3 regions of the Marinifilum sp. genome follow, and region 2 is predicted to be linked to each of the others. Evidence: riboswitches for the same ligand, from Rfam matches in the RefSeq annotation. Region 2 holds a riboswitch; each other region holds the start of a gene.

Region 1 (4,852 bases), 1.6 Mb from region 2:
GATTATCTATTCCTTCACGAGAATTTGATTCTGATCAATACCTTTGCTTGTATGTTTGCCACTACCATTACGCAAGTAGAAGTGGATCGTCTATCTCAATCCATGTACAATGGATTTAAGAAATACAAAGCCGAAATCCATCACTTTGCCAAATAAATAGAAAGTATAAAGTGGTAAGTATAAAGTGATCAAAAATAATTTAAGCATAGGTCGAACTCACATTCACTAGGCTCCAAAAGCAACCATATGATGACAAATGTTTATATCTGCGATGCCATAAGAACACCTGTAGGAAAATATTCAGGATCATTAGCTTCGATTCGAACCGATGATTTGGCAGCAATTCCTTTAAAAGCCTTAATGGACAGAAATCCCGATATGGATTGGAACGCCATTGATGATGTTTTAATGGGCTGTGCCAATCAGGCGGGTGAAGACAACCGAAATGTAGCTCGTATGGCTACTCTTTTGGCTGGTTTTCCTGAAATAGTTTCGGCAGTCACCATTAATCGTTTGTGCGGATCGGGAATGGATGCTATTGGAAGTGCTGCAAGAGCCATAAAAGCAGGAGAAGCGCATGTTATGATTGCCGGAGGTGTAGAAAGCATGTCAAGAGCTCCTTTTGTGATGGGAAAAGCCGAAACAGCTTTTGGTCGTACTCAAAAACTGGAAGATACAACAATCGGTTGGCGATTTGTGAATAAAAAGCTTGACCAATTGTATGGTACCGAAGGAATGATTCAAACGGCACAAAATATTGCAGATGATTTTAATATCAGTCGTGAGGATCAAGACAAATTTGCCCGATGGAGTCAGGAGAAAGCTCAAATAGCTCAGGAAAATGGAAGTTTGGCTCACGAGATTGTTCCAGTTGAAATACCACAGCGAAAAGCCGAACCAATCCTCTTCTCTACCGACGAGCATCCCCGACTTTCCTCATTGGAGAAACTGGCCAGTTTAAAATCCATTTCAGGACCAAATGGAAGTATAACAGCAGGAAATGCTTCGGGAGTAAATGATGGTGCTGCAGCAATTTTATTGGCTTCCGAAGAAGCTGTAAAAAGGTACAAACTAACTCCTAAAGTGAAGATATTGGGCATGGCCACTGCTGGTGTTCTGCCTCGAATTATGGGTATGGGACCAGTAAGCGCCACACAAAAAGTGCTTAAACTAACGGGACTCCAACTTGATGATATGGACATTATTGAACTAAATGAAGCATTTGCTGCCCAATCGCTTGGTTGTACTCGTGAACTGGGTCTTGCTGATGATGATCCTCGTATTAATCCTTTGGGAGGCGCTATTGCCTTAGGTCATCCGCTTGGAATGAGTGGAGCCCGCATCACTACATCGGCTTATTATCAGCTCATCAACTCCGATGCTAAATATGCACTTTGCACCATGTGTATTGGAGTTGGACAGGGAATTGCTATTGTACTAGAAAAAGTCTAGAAAATCAATATAAAGTCTTGCCAAGCTTAGTTTTTAGATTTCTATCGTACATGATGATGCTACCTGCTGCAGATACATTTATACTTAAACGAGTATCAAACTTTACCAGGTGATGCGATTTTTCGATTGCAGTTTTGGTTAAGCCATTGTCTTCGGCTCCTAAAAGATACACACAACGACGTGGATGCTTGAATTCTTCCAATTCTACAGCCTTATCATCAAGCTCCACTCCCACCAAAACAGCTCCTTTAGGCAGATGAGCATAAAAATCATCGAAATTATCGTAATGGAAATATGGCATAGCTCCCGTTGCTTTATGTGTATCACAGGCTTGCTTTGCATAGCGTTTACCAACAGTAAATATAAAGCTAGCGCCCATATTCTGGGCTGAACGCCACAACACACCTAAGTTCTCGGGTGTTTTTCCGTTCTGTATACCAATACCAAAAAATCCTTGTTCTAATGTATCTATCATTTGTATTCTGATTTGCGGCAGTAAATATAGAAGTTTATCGGGGAATAGTTCATGAGAGAAATACAGAATCGAACATCTATTTTGTCTCAGCACGCTTTCAACAAAAAAATGCTCCTTAACACAAGTATTGACTCCAGTTCTATTTTTCTTATCAATAAAAAATAATACATTTGCAACGCTTTTGGTGCTCGATTTGCAATCAGCAAATTGGGTTAAAAGGGAATCCGGTGTAATTCCGGAACAGTACCCGCTACTGTAAATCCCATTAATGCTTAGGCATTAATTTTTTCTTAACAGTCATTATCCACTGTCCCGATATTTGGGGATGGGAAGGAGTTAAGAATAGGGAAAGTCAGGAAACCTGCCAACAGTTATTGTTTAATTATTGCTTCCGGGAAAAGAAGTTAATGATGGTTGGTTTTATTTTCAGAATACATTTACCTCATTTGTTCCAGGAATGCATTAGTAAATTTTTACTATGCATAAGTTTTTTTGCATGATGTTAATGCAGATAGTATGTTTTTCCGCATTCTCACAAAAAATTAGCCTTAGTGGCAAGGTGTACAATAACAAAACCAATGAAGGTATTGATTTTGCCTACCTTTATTTGGATGGTTTAAATGTTACCACAACTACTAATAATGGCGGTTTATATAGATTTGATGAACTTAAAAAAGGATCATATATTCTTTCTGTTTCGGTTTTGGGTTACGAAAAATTCAGTCAAACGATCACATTAGATACTGATCCTTATAGCTTTAATATTGCACTTCAACCAAAATCATTTTGCATAGCACCTGTGGTTGTAACAGGAACGGGAACTCATCACAAAATTGATAATACCCCTGTACAAACCGAAATAATTACCAAATCTGATATTACAGATCTTTCGGGAAGAAATATTGAAGAGATCATTTCTGGCATTTCTTCCTCAATAGATTATACCAGAAGCTCTATGGGTTCTAATATCAAGATAAATGGTTTGGGAAGAGACTATGTTCTAGTTCTTGTAAACGGAAAAAGACTTACTGGTGGTGTTGGTGGTTATACCGATTTGAGTCGAATTAACTCAGACGATATTGAGCAAATCGAAGTTGTTAAGGGTGCCTCATCTACACTGTATGGATCAGATGCCATTGCTGGTGTAATCAATATCATCACCAAAAAATTAAAAGGCAAAACAAGCGTGAACTCTAGTTCCAGACTGGGTGCTTATGGAGAATTTAAACAACTAAACAGCTTTGGTTTTAGCAAAGGAAAACTATCGGGGAAAACCACTTTTAATTACAAACAGAAGGCAGGATATCAGCTGAATTCAATGAAGTATAACAACAAATGGGAATCTAATCATGATTTGCCTTTTTTGGTTCATACCTTCTACAAACCAGTAAACAAAAGTAAAGCATATACCATTAGCCAGCTTTTAGAGTACGAGGTAAATCAAAAATTGAGTTTAAATATGGATTTGTCCTGGTACGAAAAAACACTGTACTTTCCATTCAGGGCGCAAATGCACAACTATTACTACAACGACAGGGCTGTATCACTTGGAGGCAAGTACAAACTTAATAAGAATGATTACCTAAGTTTCAGTATTGATGCAGATAACTATTTGTATTATACCGAATATCCATACAAATACAACGAAACCTATATTACGGATTCAGATGTGATTAAGAAAACCTACTATCCGGGCGATCGATTCAAAAATTCGGATGAGGTGAATGTGATTTTACAATGTAAAGGGGTTTTAGGGCTAAACGACAGGCACAAATTGATTTTTGGAAGCGAAGTTAAAGGCGAATACCTCGAAGCCAAATACCGACTAAGCACACCTAATGTAAACTCCTACACTTACTCATTGTATACTCAGGATGAGATGAAACTTAGCAAAAAGTTTGATTTGGTTGTGGGCATTAGAAGTATTTATCATGATAAATCAGGTTTTGCACTAACTCCCAAATTAACCATGATGTATAAAGAGGCTAATTTCACTCACAGGTTTACATACTCAAATGGTTACAAGAGCCCTACTCTAAGAGAATTATACTATTACTATGAAAGTAATCGCATGGGCATGTATCGATTGTACCTTGGAAACGAGGATCTAAAAGCTCAAAAATCACATTATTTAGCTTTATCCAGTGAATTTAGTGCAAATAAGTTTAAAACTGGCTTAAGTGTATACCTGAATCGCCTATACGACAAAATCGATTACAAAATTATTCCCACAACCTACGATCACTCGCGAAGAGGAATTGAAGAAAGCAAAAAGCGCTACAATATTGATGATGCAAGAACTTTTGGTGCAGATTGGCACTTTAGCTACCCAATATTTTCGCAACTCATTTTTAATGGAAGCTACAGCTATGTGTATGCCAGAAATCTAACACAGGACATTAGATTAAATGGTATTTCGGAACACAGTGCTACCTGGAAACTTTCATGGACTGAGAGATGGAAGAAGAAGAAGTTGAATATCAACTTATCTGGTGTTTATAAATCTAACCGATTCTATTTGGAAGAAGACCTTGAGCGTAGTTACGCTGACGCCTATCAACTTTGGAAACTAACATCAAACTTTAGTTTCAGGCAGTGGAGAAACTATAAAATAAGAATCACGGCTGGTATCGACAACTTGTTCAACTATACAGATAACAGGCCATATGGCTCTCATTACGGCACATTAAATCCAGGAAGAACGCTCTTTATAGGATTAGATGTAGATTTTAGTAAATAATCACGAATTCACATTTGAATTCAACTAACAAAATCAATATTAACAAAAACAAAAAAATCAAAATGAATTTAATTAAAAGATCAGCTATCGCTTTATGTACATTGGCAATGGTTTTCACCGGATGTAGTGACGACGACAATGATGACAAAAACAATTTAGGCGACAAAGAAGGTATTCTATTGGTA
Region 2 (4,852 bases):
ACATCTGGTATGGATTAAATCATGATTTAGACTACTCCGCTAAAAGTCGAAAGGACTATAATGTTGATTTAATACCCTTTTTTAAAAATTGAAATGGCTTAAATTTTCATTTTATATGCTTCGCTAACGAACCAAATGGGTATAATCATGATTGGCTTAGCAGAAAAATCAGTTTAAAGCACTATTGCCATGCACTTCACTCTTTAATAACCTCATGTAAAGTACTCTAATATCGGTCTGTCCCCTATTGCTAAGCTATATGGTTCTTCTACACCTAAAAAATAAAAGCAAATCCCAGGTTTATCTTTTTTAATAGATAAAGCATGAGGGATTTGCTTTTCGATCTGTTGTAAAAAGTAATTAAAGCCTTTTAAAAAAAGCCTAATTGCTTAACAATTGCGGCAGTAGTGTGTTATGCCGGTATTATCATTTAAAAATCCATACCAATGGTGAACATGGTATTGCGTCCTTGCCCTGGAATAAACTGATTAGACCATATTCCACTTGAATAATAATTCTCATCGAAAATATTATTGATTTTTAATTTTATGTACATCTTATCAAACTTATACCCAAGGCTAGCATCAACCAAGCAATACGATGGCAATTCATAATCATTCGATGAACTTGTGAACACGGCATCAGTATAATCAAATCCAGCACCTAAGCTTAAGTTCTTAAGCAAACCTTTTGGCACTTGGTAATGAGTCCAAACAAAAACACGATTTTCCGGATTTTTTCTTACACTATTGCCTGCTTTAGCGTTTGTTTTGTATTTGCTATTAGAGAATTTTCGGAATTTAGCAACATTATAACTATATCCAAAAGTGGTATTCCAGTCTTTTGAAGGTTTATAAATAAAATCAATATCAAAACCTTTTGAATCTACAACACCAACTTGACCATATGTTACCTTACCATCAACCACCTCACCAAGATTCTCTACAATATTATTTTTCTTAATGTAGTAGGCACTTGCATTAAGCTGAACCTTATTATTCCAATCATATTTTACACCAGCTTCAATTTGATACCCATCTTCCGGCTCAAATAATTCTTCTCCATCTTTTGGAAAGAATTGAATTCCATTTTTGTCTAAATATGCATAATTCTCGTTGTATACTGTTCTTTTAGGCTTGAAAAAGCTTGAGTAAGAAGAATAAAGAGAAAGATCATCATTTGGTTGATATACAACTCCCAATCGGTAAGTTAAAGCATTATTTACAATGGTTTTTGTAGGAGTCTTATCAATTTTATTACGTCCTCTACTTATACCTGAAGTTTGTCTTTCCATGTGATAATTATCGTAACGAATGGCTGCCAAAAAGTTCAGTTTATCCGAAACTTCAATTAAATCCTGAAAGTACAATCCATTCACCATTTCGCGGTATATTCTTGCACCCGAGAATTTAGATCGTAAACCACCTTGATTCCAAACCGGATCAACTATCGAAACTGTAGCATCACGCACATCAACATAATCGCCAGCCACACCTCCATAGTAGATATCTTCTTTACTATATCCTGTGTACGAGATTCTATCTACGTACATAAAAAAGTGTCCAACATTTATTTTGTGCTTTAATGATCCTGTTTCTAATTTGGTTTGATAATCGATATAATTTTGGTATGTTTTCGTGCGATGCATAAAACGGAAAGGATAAGCACGTCTTAAAGAATCTAAACTAATATAAGTTTTACTTCCATCTCCATTTAAATAGTAATTATTATAAATAGGAGAATCGGAAGTTAAATATCTTATTGCTTCTGTTGAAAAGTAATCTATCACATCATTAGTATATGAAGCATGTATTTTAAGATTTGATTTGCTTCCTACTTTTCCAATGTACTTTACTGATGCATTTACATTTTTGTGCTTCAAAAAATCCGCCGGATCGTTATATCGCTGTTCTCTATCAAAATTAGTAGGAAGATCGCCTTTACGATACAATAGCTGATCATTTTCAGAATAAACGTCATTTTTTACAACGGGTAAACCTGTCTCTGTACCGTAGATATCGTTGTTTGCTCCGATTTTAAATTCTAAGGCATTTCTATCATCTAAATTGTAGTTTACAGCCAAGTATCCATTTAGTGTTTTCTCACTTGCATCTCTCCATCCTTTCGAATCTGAGAAACTTCCATCGAACCTATAACTTAATTTTTCGTTTAATTTGTTTCCAAAACCTAAGGCCGTTCTTTTTGTATCCCAGCTACCATAACTAAGTGATGCATTCGCATTAAACGTATTACTTGGTTGTTTGCGAACAATGTTAAGAATTCCTCCAACAGCCGAATGACCGTAAAGTACAGATGCAGGACCTTTTAAGTATTCAATTCTTTCAACCGATGCCAATGATGTAAGAGGTGCACTGTTTGAAAAATTCATACGTTCATCCCTGGCACCATCAAGCATAATAACCGGTGCTCCAAAGCCACGCATTTTAAAAGTTTGGAATCCTCCGTAATTAACTACAGGTTTAATCCCAGTGGCATATTTTAAAGCATCATTAATAGTTGTTACTTGCGTTTGCTCCATTAATTCAATGGATACAGTAGATGTTGTAAGTGGAATGTCTTTAAGAGGAGCTGCCAGTTTCAGCACTTCTTCGGTTTCTCTTACCGCTTTCGCTGATATATCTACACCATCGAGAATGGTAACTGCTCTTTTTAATTTTATAGTAATGGATTTGTGCTTTTTACCTGTATCAATTGTACGATTATAATTTTCATATCCTACAAAGCTTACATTTAATTGGCATTTGCCCGAGGGGACATTTATAAATTCAAAACTTCCATCTTTTTTAGATGTTGTACCCAATTTTAATTTCTTTAAGTACAAATTGGCACCTTCGATTGGATTCCCCGAATCCTGATCGAGAACAAATCCTGTTACACTCTGTTGAGCCCAAATAGCGGCTGGTAAACACAAAAGGGCAATCAACAATACACTAAGTCGTTTAATCATGGTCTTGCTTTTTTTAGTAAATAAAACACAACACCTTACCTCCACACCAATGTAGGATGATACCAAAAGTAAATATCGAACTCGCGCATCTGTTCAATACATATACTTCGATTCCCGGAAGCAAAATGCAATTAGTTATCATTTGGCAGGTCTCCTGACTTTTCTCAACTGCGACCGCCTTCCCCTTCACAAAAAGGCTCAGAGTGGCATAGTGGTATCGCAGTTATGCTTCACCAATTTGGTAAAACGAGAATTACAGTAGCGGGTACTGTTCCGGATTCTCACCGGATTCCCTTTTCATTCTATCACCCGAAAGGATGAGTCGAACACCAAAATCGCTGCAAATATAAATTGTTTTTTGAGATTAGCTTTCTATTTTGAATTGAATTAACCAAAAAGAAACCTCACTAAAATATCTTTTTTATCAATTCGCTACTTCCACTTTTTCCTTTAGGGATTTAAATCCTTTACCAATGGTTTCGTTGGTTTCCATCACAGTAAAAAATGCAGCAGGATCAACTCTGTGAATATAGTCTTCGAGAAAGGACAGTTCGCGCCTGTTCAGTACAACAAAAATCATATTTTTAGGAGCTTTATTGTAAATTCCCTGCCCCTGAATAAATGTGCCGCCGCGTTTTAAATCATTACTAATCATACTTCTTATCAACTCATACTGGTCGGATATAATAAGTATGGCTTTTTCAACATTGCTCCCTTGTAATGTCATATCAATTGCTTTTCCGGTGATATAGATTACAATCCATGAATACAGGGGAATTTGCCAGTCAATATCTACAATCAAACTACACAAAACAATGGTAGAGTCAACATAGATCATCAATTTGCCCAAGGATATGCGTGTGTACTTTTCGATGATCATTGCGATGATATCAGAACCTGCTGTTGTTGCTCTTGCCTTAAATACCAAGGCTAAACCAAAACCAATAAGAATTCCACCAAAAACACAGGATAACAATACATCTTCAACCAAAGGGGTTAGTCCCCACCAAGCAGTTAAAGAATCAATAAATATGGTACACAAAATAAAGCCAATTACCGTTTTAATGCCGAACTTTGACCCTAATACCTTTATGCCTAAAATGGTAAGTGGTATGTTTATCAGCAAACCCGTAAAACCAATGGGTATTCCACCTTTATATTTTATAAACATTTCATTCACATATTTCAAACACTCGTGCCAAAATCCAGTATCCGTTAATTCGTTAATGGCAAATGGCCCATTGGGAAACATGCCTTGTGTAAGATTATTAATAATGATTCCAACACCGTAAACACCACCTGGTACGATTCCATGAGGATCAATAAAGAAAACAAAACCTGCAGCCATTATAAAGGTTCCTGCAATCACTAAAGTGTATTGATAAATCCATTGATAGGATAAAAATTTGTTTTTCTGTAGTAAAGTCATTTCTTTAATCTTTTATATTTCTGAATACATAATTGTGAGATATAGGCATTGCAATACCAGTTTTGCAATGAATTGTATTGAAAACCAATGTTGTTTAACCAGCCTATAGATTAGGAAAAGGTGCACCAGAATAAATACTGCTATCATATCCTGGCAATTAAGAAAGTATTATAAGTGAATACTCTTTGGAAATTGAACTTTCACAAGTAGGTACAGAAAAATAAAGAAACAGCTATTTTTAAGCATGATTCAATTACTTTTTAATTAAAAAACTCACACTTAAAATCCTTCAAGTGCTTTTATTTAGCAAACTTTTTCTTACATGCACTTCTATCCAGGAAGCAATATGTAATTAGTAATTATTTGGCAGGTTTCCTGACTTTCCTCAATTGCAACAGCCTTCCCCTTCTCATACAGATTAGAGTGGCATGACGGAATTGCATTTGTGTTTCACC
Region 3 (4,852 bases), 1.0 Mb from region 2:
TAAATACAAAAGAGGATGGTAACCACTCCATCCTCTTCTATCTATTCACTTTAAACCTTAAATTAAAAACGGAAATCGTTTTGCATGTTCTACGCCACATGTTTCAAAAAGGTTTTAAAAAAAGTTTTATTTTTACACATTCCAAATTAATTAATGCTTGTAGTCTTATCAGATCTCTAGTATGCATGCACATTTTCAATTTATTCTAAAGTCGATATTTTTATTTATTTCCCCCAAAAGTTAAGGCTCATAATTGAGCAGGTATAAGTCTGTTAATGTCGTGATATTTTTAGGGATTAAAAAAGGTCGCAGAAATACTCTACGACCCAAGCAGTATAATACTAAGAGTTCTTATGACTCTTTGTTAGTTTCTTTTTTGATATCAGCTTTTGCTTCTGATTTGTGATTGCAAGTACAAGATTCCTTGTCGCATTTAGAGTTGCAAGTTCCTTCTTTGCATTCACACTTGCCAGTATTTTTGTCTTTACAACATTCGCCTTTGTGCTCAGCACTGGCTTCGGCAGAACACTCTGTTTTTGCACCGTGAGTACATCCATTGGCACATCCTTTTTTAAGATCCGCAGTGGTTTCAGTTTTTTCTTTACAACAACAAGCTTTGTCCTCTGAATTAGCTGTTTTGGTTTTGTTTCCGCAAGAGCTTAATACGAAACCGCAGATAGCGATTACAAATAATAGTTTTTTCATTTTTCTGATCTATTTAAATTAAGGGAGCTTGAAGATATCTTTTATAGGTGTGATTTGCAAATCAAGCAGTATGATTAGATCGGCAGGAAGTAAATTTTCGATTCTGAAATAAATAAAAAAAGTGTATCTCTAGTTTTTAAGGGATACACTTATTAAAAATTTTTGATTTATAAGCATCATCTGGTCACTGGAACCACTTTGCTCACTATTTTCTGAAGGCATAGTTGTATTCTTTATTATTCGAGATTAAACGTACTTTATATTCTCCTTCAGGTAGAGCTGTAACATTAAACTTTTTTGAGAAAGTTGGAGCGGAAGTATATGACTGATCAAAAACTTCGTTACCAAATTCGTCTGTAATCGACAGGTTGAATTTTTTGTTTTCGAAAGAAAGGAAACTTACAAATAGATTGTTTTTTTCTGACCTAAATAAAGTTCTTTCATTTAGCGGATTGTTTTTTTCTACTTTTAGCTTACTTCCTTCTACACTAAACTCTTTTTCGATTCTTTTTTCTGCACCTGTTAATACGATTTTGTAAAGGCCATCTTCCAAATACGAGAAATCAAAAAGTTTTTGATCGGTTGTAGTACTTTTTACTTTTTTTGAGTAGTACAAGTTCCCATCATTGTCATAAATTCTCATCTTTAATTCAGTCTCTGTTGGATTGATGATGGATACAATAGATAAATCGGTATCCAAGTAGGTGTTAATTTTAATTTTACCAGTGGCAAAGCTTGAACTTGCGCCTAAGAATAGTATTACTCCTAATACGATTCCTTTTAGATTTACATTTTTTGTTCTCATTGTAATAAGATTTAATAATTAAATGTTAATAAAATCAGCTCTTGTTTTTTCTCTCATGCTGACATTGTAAATCTATGGATTATTAAGAGAAATAATCTAAATAAAATCTTCGAAAAGTAGAAAAATAACAAAAAAAAGAACTTCCAACGGTTGCGGAAAGCCCCGAAATTGTTTGCGTTACATTGGTTTAATAAAGAAATTTGTCATTAATAACATGTATTTTTCGTTTTTGGTATTTATGATAACGTTTACGGAGTTTGGCAAAAAGCGGCAAAACGTCATTTTTTTGCTTGATCTGATAAAGAACAGATAAAAATTGATTGAAAATACGGGTATGGAAATAGTCAATTAAAGCTATTTTTGATGCAAAATATAAATATGAGCTATCAAAACTTAATCGACTTTTCTGTTCATCCTTCCGATATAGAAAGATTTGATAATAGATGGGAGGGATTAAAAGAATACATTAACCAACGAAAGCTTGATGGAGTGGAGTTGTTAATAGGATATGATCACCCATCAGATGAAATTCCCCGAGAAATTGTAAAATCAATTCATTTGCCTTTTTGGCTCACATGGTTAGATGTTTGGCGAAAAGGAGAGAAAGCGGTAAAAAGTTATTTTCCTGAAGTAAAGCCTGAATACTTGAAATTCTATTGTGGAGGTAGAAATGCCGCAGAAATGGTACAAACGCAAAAAGAAATGTGGGAGTATGCTAGCTTATTTCATCCATCACATGCGGTTATTCATGCTGCTCATATTGAATTGGATCATACTTTTACTCGTGATTATACTTATAGAAACATTGAAGTTTGCTCCTGCTTAGCCGAAATGTTGAATAGAACGGCAAAAGAGTTTAAGCATGGTGAGCCTCCTGTTAGCATTGCAATTGAAAATTTGTGGTGGCCAGGTTTGGATCTGTTATTTCCTGCTGAGATAGATGATTTTGCAGCAAGGCTGGAGTTCAGTAATTGGAATATTCTACTTGATACAGGACATTTAATGAATACAAATCCTGCGCTGCGTTGCGAGGATGAGGCAATCGATTTTGTGTTGGATAGAATATCAAGATTGTCGAAAGGTGTGCAAGATAAAATTAAAAGTTTACACTTGAATTGTAGTTTGTCGGGAGAATATCAGTTACAACAAATACAAAATGGTTTTCCTGAGAATTGGGAAAAATTAACTCATCCCGAAAAATATTTGGCAGCTCGTAATCATGTTTTGCAAATCGATCAGCATTTGCCTTTTAAAACCGAACGGGTAAAAGATATTATTACAGAAATTCAACCTGAGATAGTGGTTCACGAACTTATCACAAAAAGTTTGGATGAATTCACAGAAAAATTAGAAGTACAGCAAAACAGTTTGAAGTAGATAAACAAAATCAAATTCTATAAGTGATGCTAAAACTTCATGAAGTTTCAAAATATTGCATAGCTTTGCAGCAATTGGGTTTCTAGCTATTTAGAATGAAAAGGGAATTTGGTGTGAATCCAAAGCTGTCCCCGCAGCCGTAATCCTTCCTTGAAAGAGGGTAAGTCGGAATACCTGCCCGGTTGATAACTTATTTCGTGACTTCGGGGAACTGAGTAACGAGAGTATGATTTTTGAGAATTGTATTTTCTGATTATCCTTCCCCACAATAACTTGTGGAAAAATGAACTTATTAAAAAAGATCGGCCTAAACTTGTTGCTCCTTACTGTTTTAGGTTTTGTTGCATGCCAATCGGGAGAGCAAAAAAAGCAAACTTCAAAGAATTCGAAACCCAGTGCTGTTGATACGTCCTTTTATCAGCAAACAAAACTGAAATACGCAAAAGGATTCGAAATCAAGATTCTTGAGAATAATTTAAAGGAGATAATTGTTTGGGATCCATGGAATCCTGGTAAGATTTTTCAGAAATATTATTTAAAAAACAGAGGAGAGGAGGTACCGAATATTCCTACAGACGGATTGTTGGTAGAAGTTCCCGTTAAAAGCATTGCAGCCTTATCAAGTACTCAAATTGGGATTTTAAAGTTTCTGAAAGTGGATGATAAAATTGTTGCCGTTTCTTTGCCTGATAGGATATATGATCAAGATCTCGATAAAAAATCGAAAGAAGGAAAAATTCAAGCTGTTGGTCATGCTGAGACTCTGAATTTTGAAAAGATTGTTGAACTTGATCCTGATTTGGTTATGGTTGCTGGATTTATGAAGATTACGGAAAAAGAAACCAAATTAATGCAAGCTGGATTGCCTGTTGCTTATAATATCGAATGGATGGAATCTTCCCCTTTGGCTCGTGCCGAATGGGCAAAGTTTATTGCTGCCTTTTTTAATAAGGAGGCCGAAGCCAATCAGTATTTCGAGAAAATTGATAAAAACTACAACGATTTAAAAGCTTTGGTTACGAATGCAGAAACTGGACCTAGCATATTGTCTGGCTATAATTTTAAAGGAACTTGGTATATGCCGGGTGGGCAATCGTACATGGCACAATTGTTACGCGATGGTAAAGCTGATTATTATTGGTTTTCTGACAGTAGCAGAGGTAGTATGCCTTTAAGTTTTGAGACAGTGTTTGACAAGCAACATGACGCAGATATATGGTTTGGGCCGGGACAATGTAGAACAATGGAAGACCTTTCTGGTTTGGATAAAAGATATAGCTTGTTTAAACCCTTTAAAACCAAACAAGTTTATTGCTATACCAAAAGGATGAAGGAGAGTGGGGCAAATGATTGGTATGAATCTGGAGTGATGCAACCTGACATTGTATTTAAGGATGTGATAAAGATTTTACATCCTGAATTGTTGCCTAATTACGAATTGCATTTTTTCCAAAAATTGAAGTAAGATATGATTTCGCAAAAAGGGAAACTTGTATCGATATTATTTGGCGCATTGTGCCTTCTTATCATTGGACTTTTACTTTTGGATTTGATTTTTGGTTCGGTGAATATTCCTTTCGAAAAAGTATTTGCCATTTTAGCAGGTGGAGATGTTAAAAATTCCTGGAACTACATTGTAATTAACTTTAGATTACCGAAAGCATTAACAGCGATTTTTGTTGGTGCCGGACTGTCGGTAACGGGTTTAATGATGCAAACCTTGTTTCGAAATCCATTAGCCGGACCTTTTGTATTGGGAATTAGCTCTGGTGCAAGTTTGGGAGTTGCTCTTATGGTAATGACTTCGGCTATTGTACCTGCCTTTTTTGGTGTTGTTTCAGGATTCCTTGGAAGTTGGGCTCTTGTAGTTGCTGCAGTAGCAGGTGCATCCTTGGTGTTTTTATTGGTAGCACTTGCTTCAATTCGTATATCAGATAGTGTATCCCTTTTAATTATTGGTATCAT

The links. Region 2 has a riboswitch for cobalamin ahead of ACO05S_RS16445 (TonB-dependent siderophore receptor). Riboswitches for the same ligand answer to the same signal wherever they lie in the genome.
Region 1: linked by a shared signal. The riboswitch ahead of ACO05S_RS04070 (TonB-dependent receptor) and the one ahead of ACO05S_RS16445 (TonB-dependent siderophore receptor) in region 2 are both predicted to bind cobalamin.
Region 3: linked by a shared signal. The riboswitch ahead of ACO05S_RS02045 (ABC transporter substrate-binding protein) and the one ahead of ACO05S_RS16445 (TonB-dependent siderophore receptor) in region 2 are both predicted to bind cobalamin.

Annotation. Positions count from the first base shown of each region.
Region 1 covers NZ_OZ246019.1:1,056,521-1,061,372, forward strand. The annotation lists gene ACO05S_RS04055 (aspartate aminotransferase family protein) at 1-156, shown strand, start outside; gene pcaF (3-oxoadipyl-CoA thiolase) at 247-1,452, shown strand; gene ACO05S_RS04065 (RNA methyltransferase) at 1,457-1,927, opposite strand; cobalamin riboswitch at 2,093-2,310, shown strand; gene ACO05S_RS04070 (TonB-dependent receptor) at 2,406-4,667, shown strand; gene ACO05S_RS04075 (sirohydrochlorin cobaltochelatase) at 4,730-4,852, shown strand, end outside.
Region 2 covers NZ_OZ246019.1:4,238,370-4,243,221, reverse strand. The annotation lists gene ACO05S_RS16450 (hypothetical protein) at 1-25, shown strand, start outside; gene ACO05S_RS16445 (TonB-dependent siderophore receptor) at 431-2,968, opposite strand; cobalamin riboswitch at 3,096-3,317, opposite strand; gene ACO05S_RS16440 (YitT family protein) at 3,393-4,397, opposite strand; cobalamin riboswitch at 4,746-4,852, opposite strand, start outside.
Region 3 covers NZ_OZ246019.1:522,630-527,481, reverse strand. The annotation lists gene ACO05S_RS02060 (hypothetical protein) at 352-705, opposite strand; gene ACO05S_RS02055 (T9SS C-terminal target domain-containing protein) at 911-1,510, opposite strand; gene ACO05S_RS02050 (hypothetical protein) at 1,874-2,887, shown strand; cobalamin riboswitch at 2,947-3,083, shown strand; gene ACO05S_RS02045 (ABC transporter substrate-binding protein) at 3,171-4,352, shown strand; gene ACO05S_RS02040 (iron chelate uptake ABC transporter family permease subunit) at 4,356-4,852, shown strand, end outside.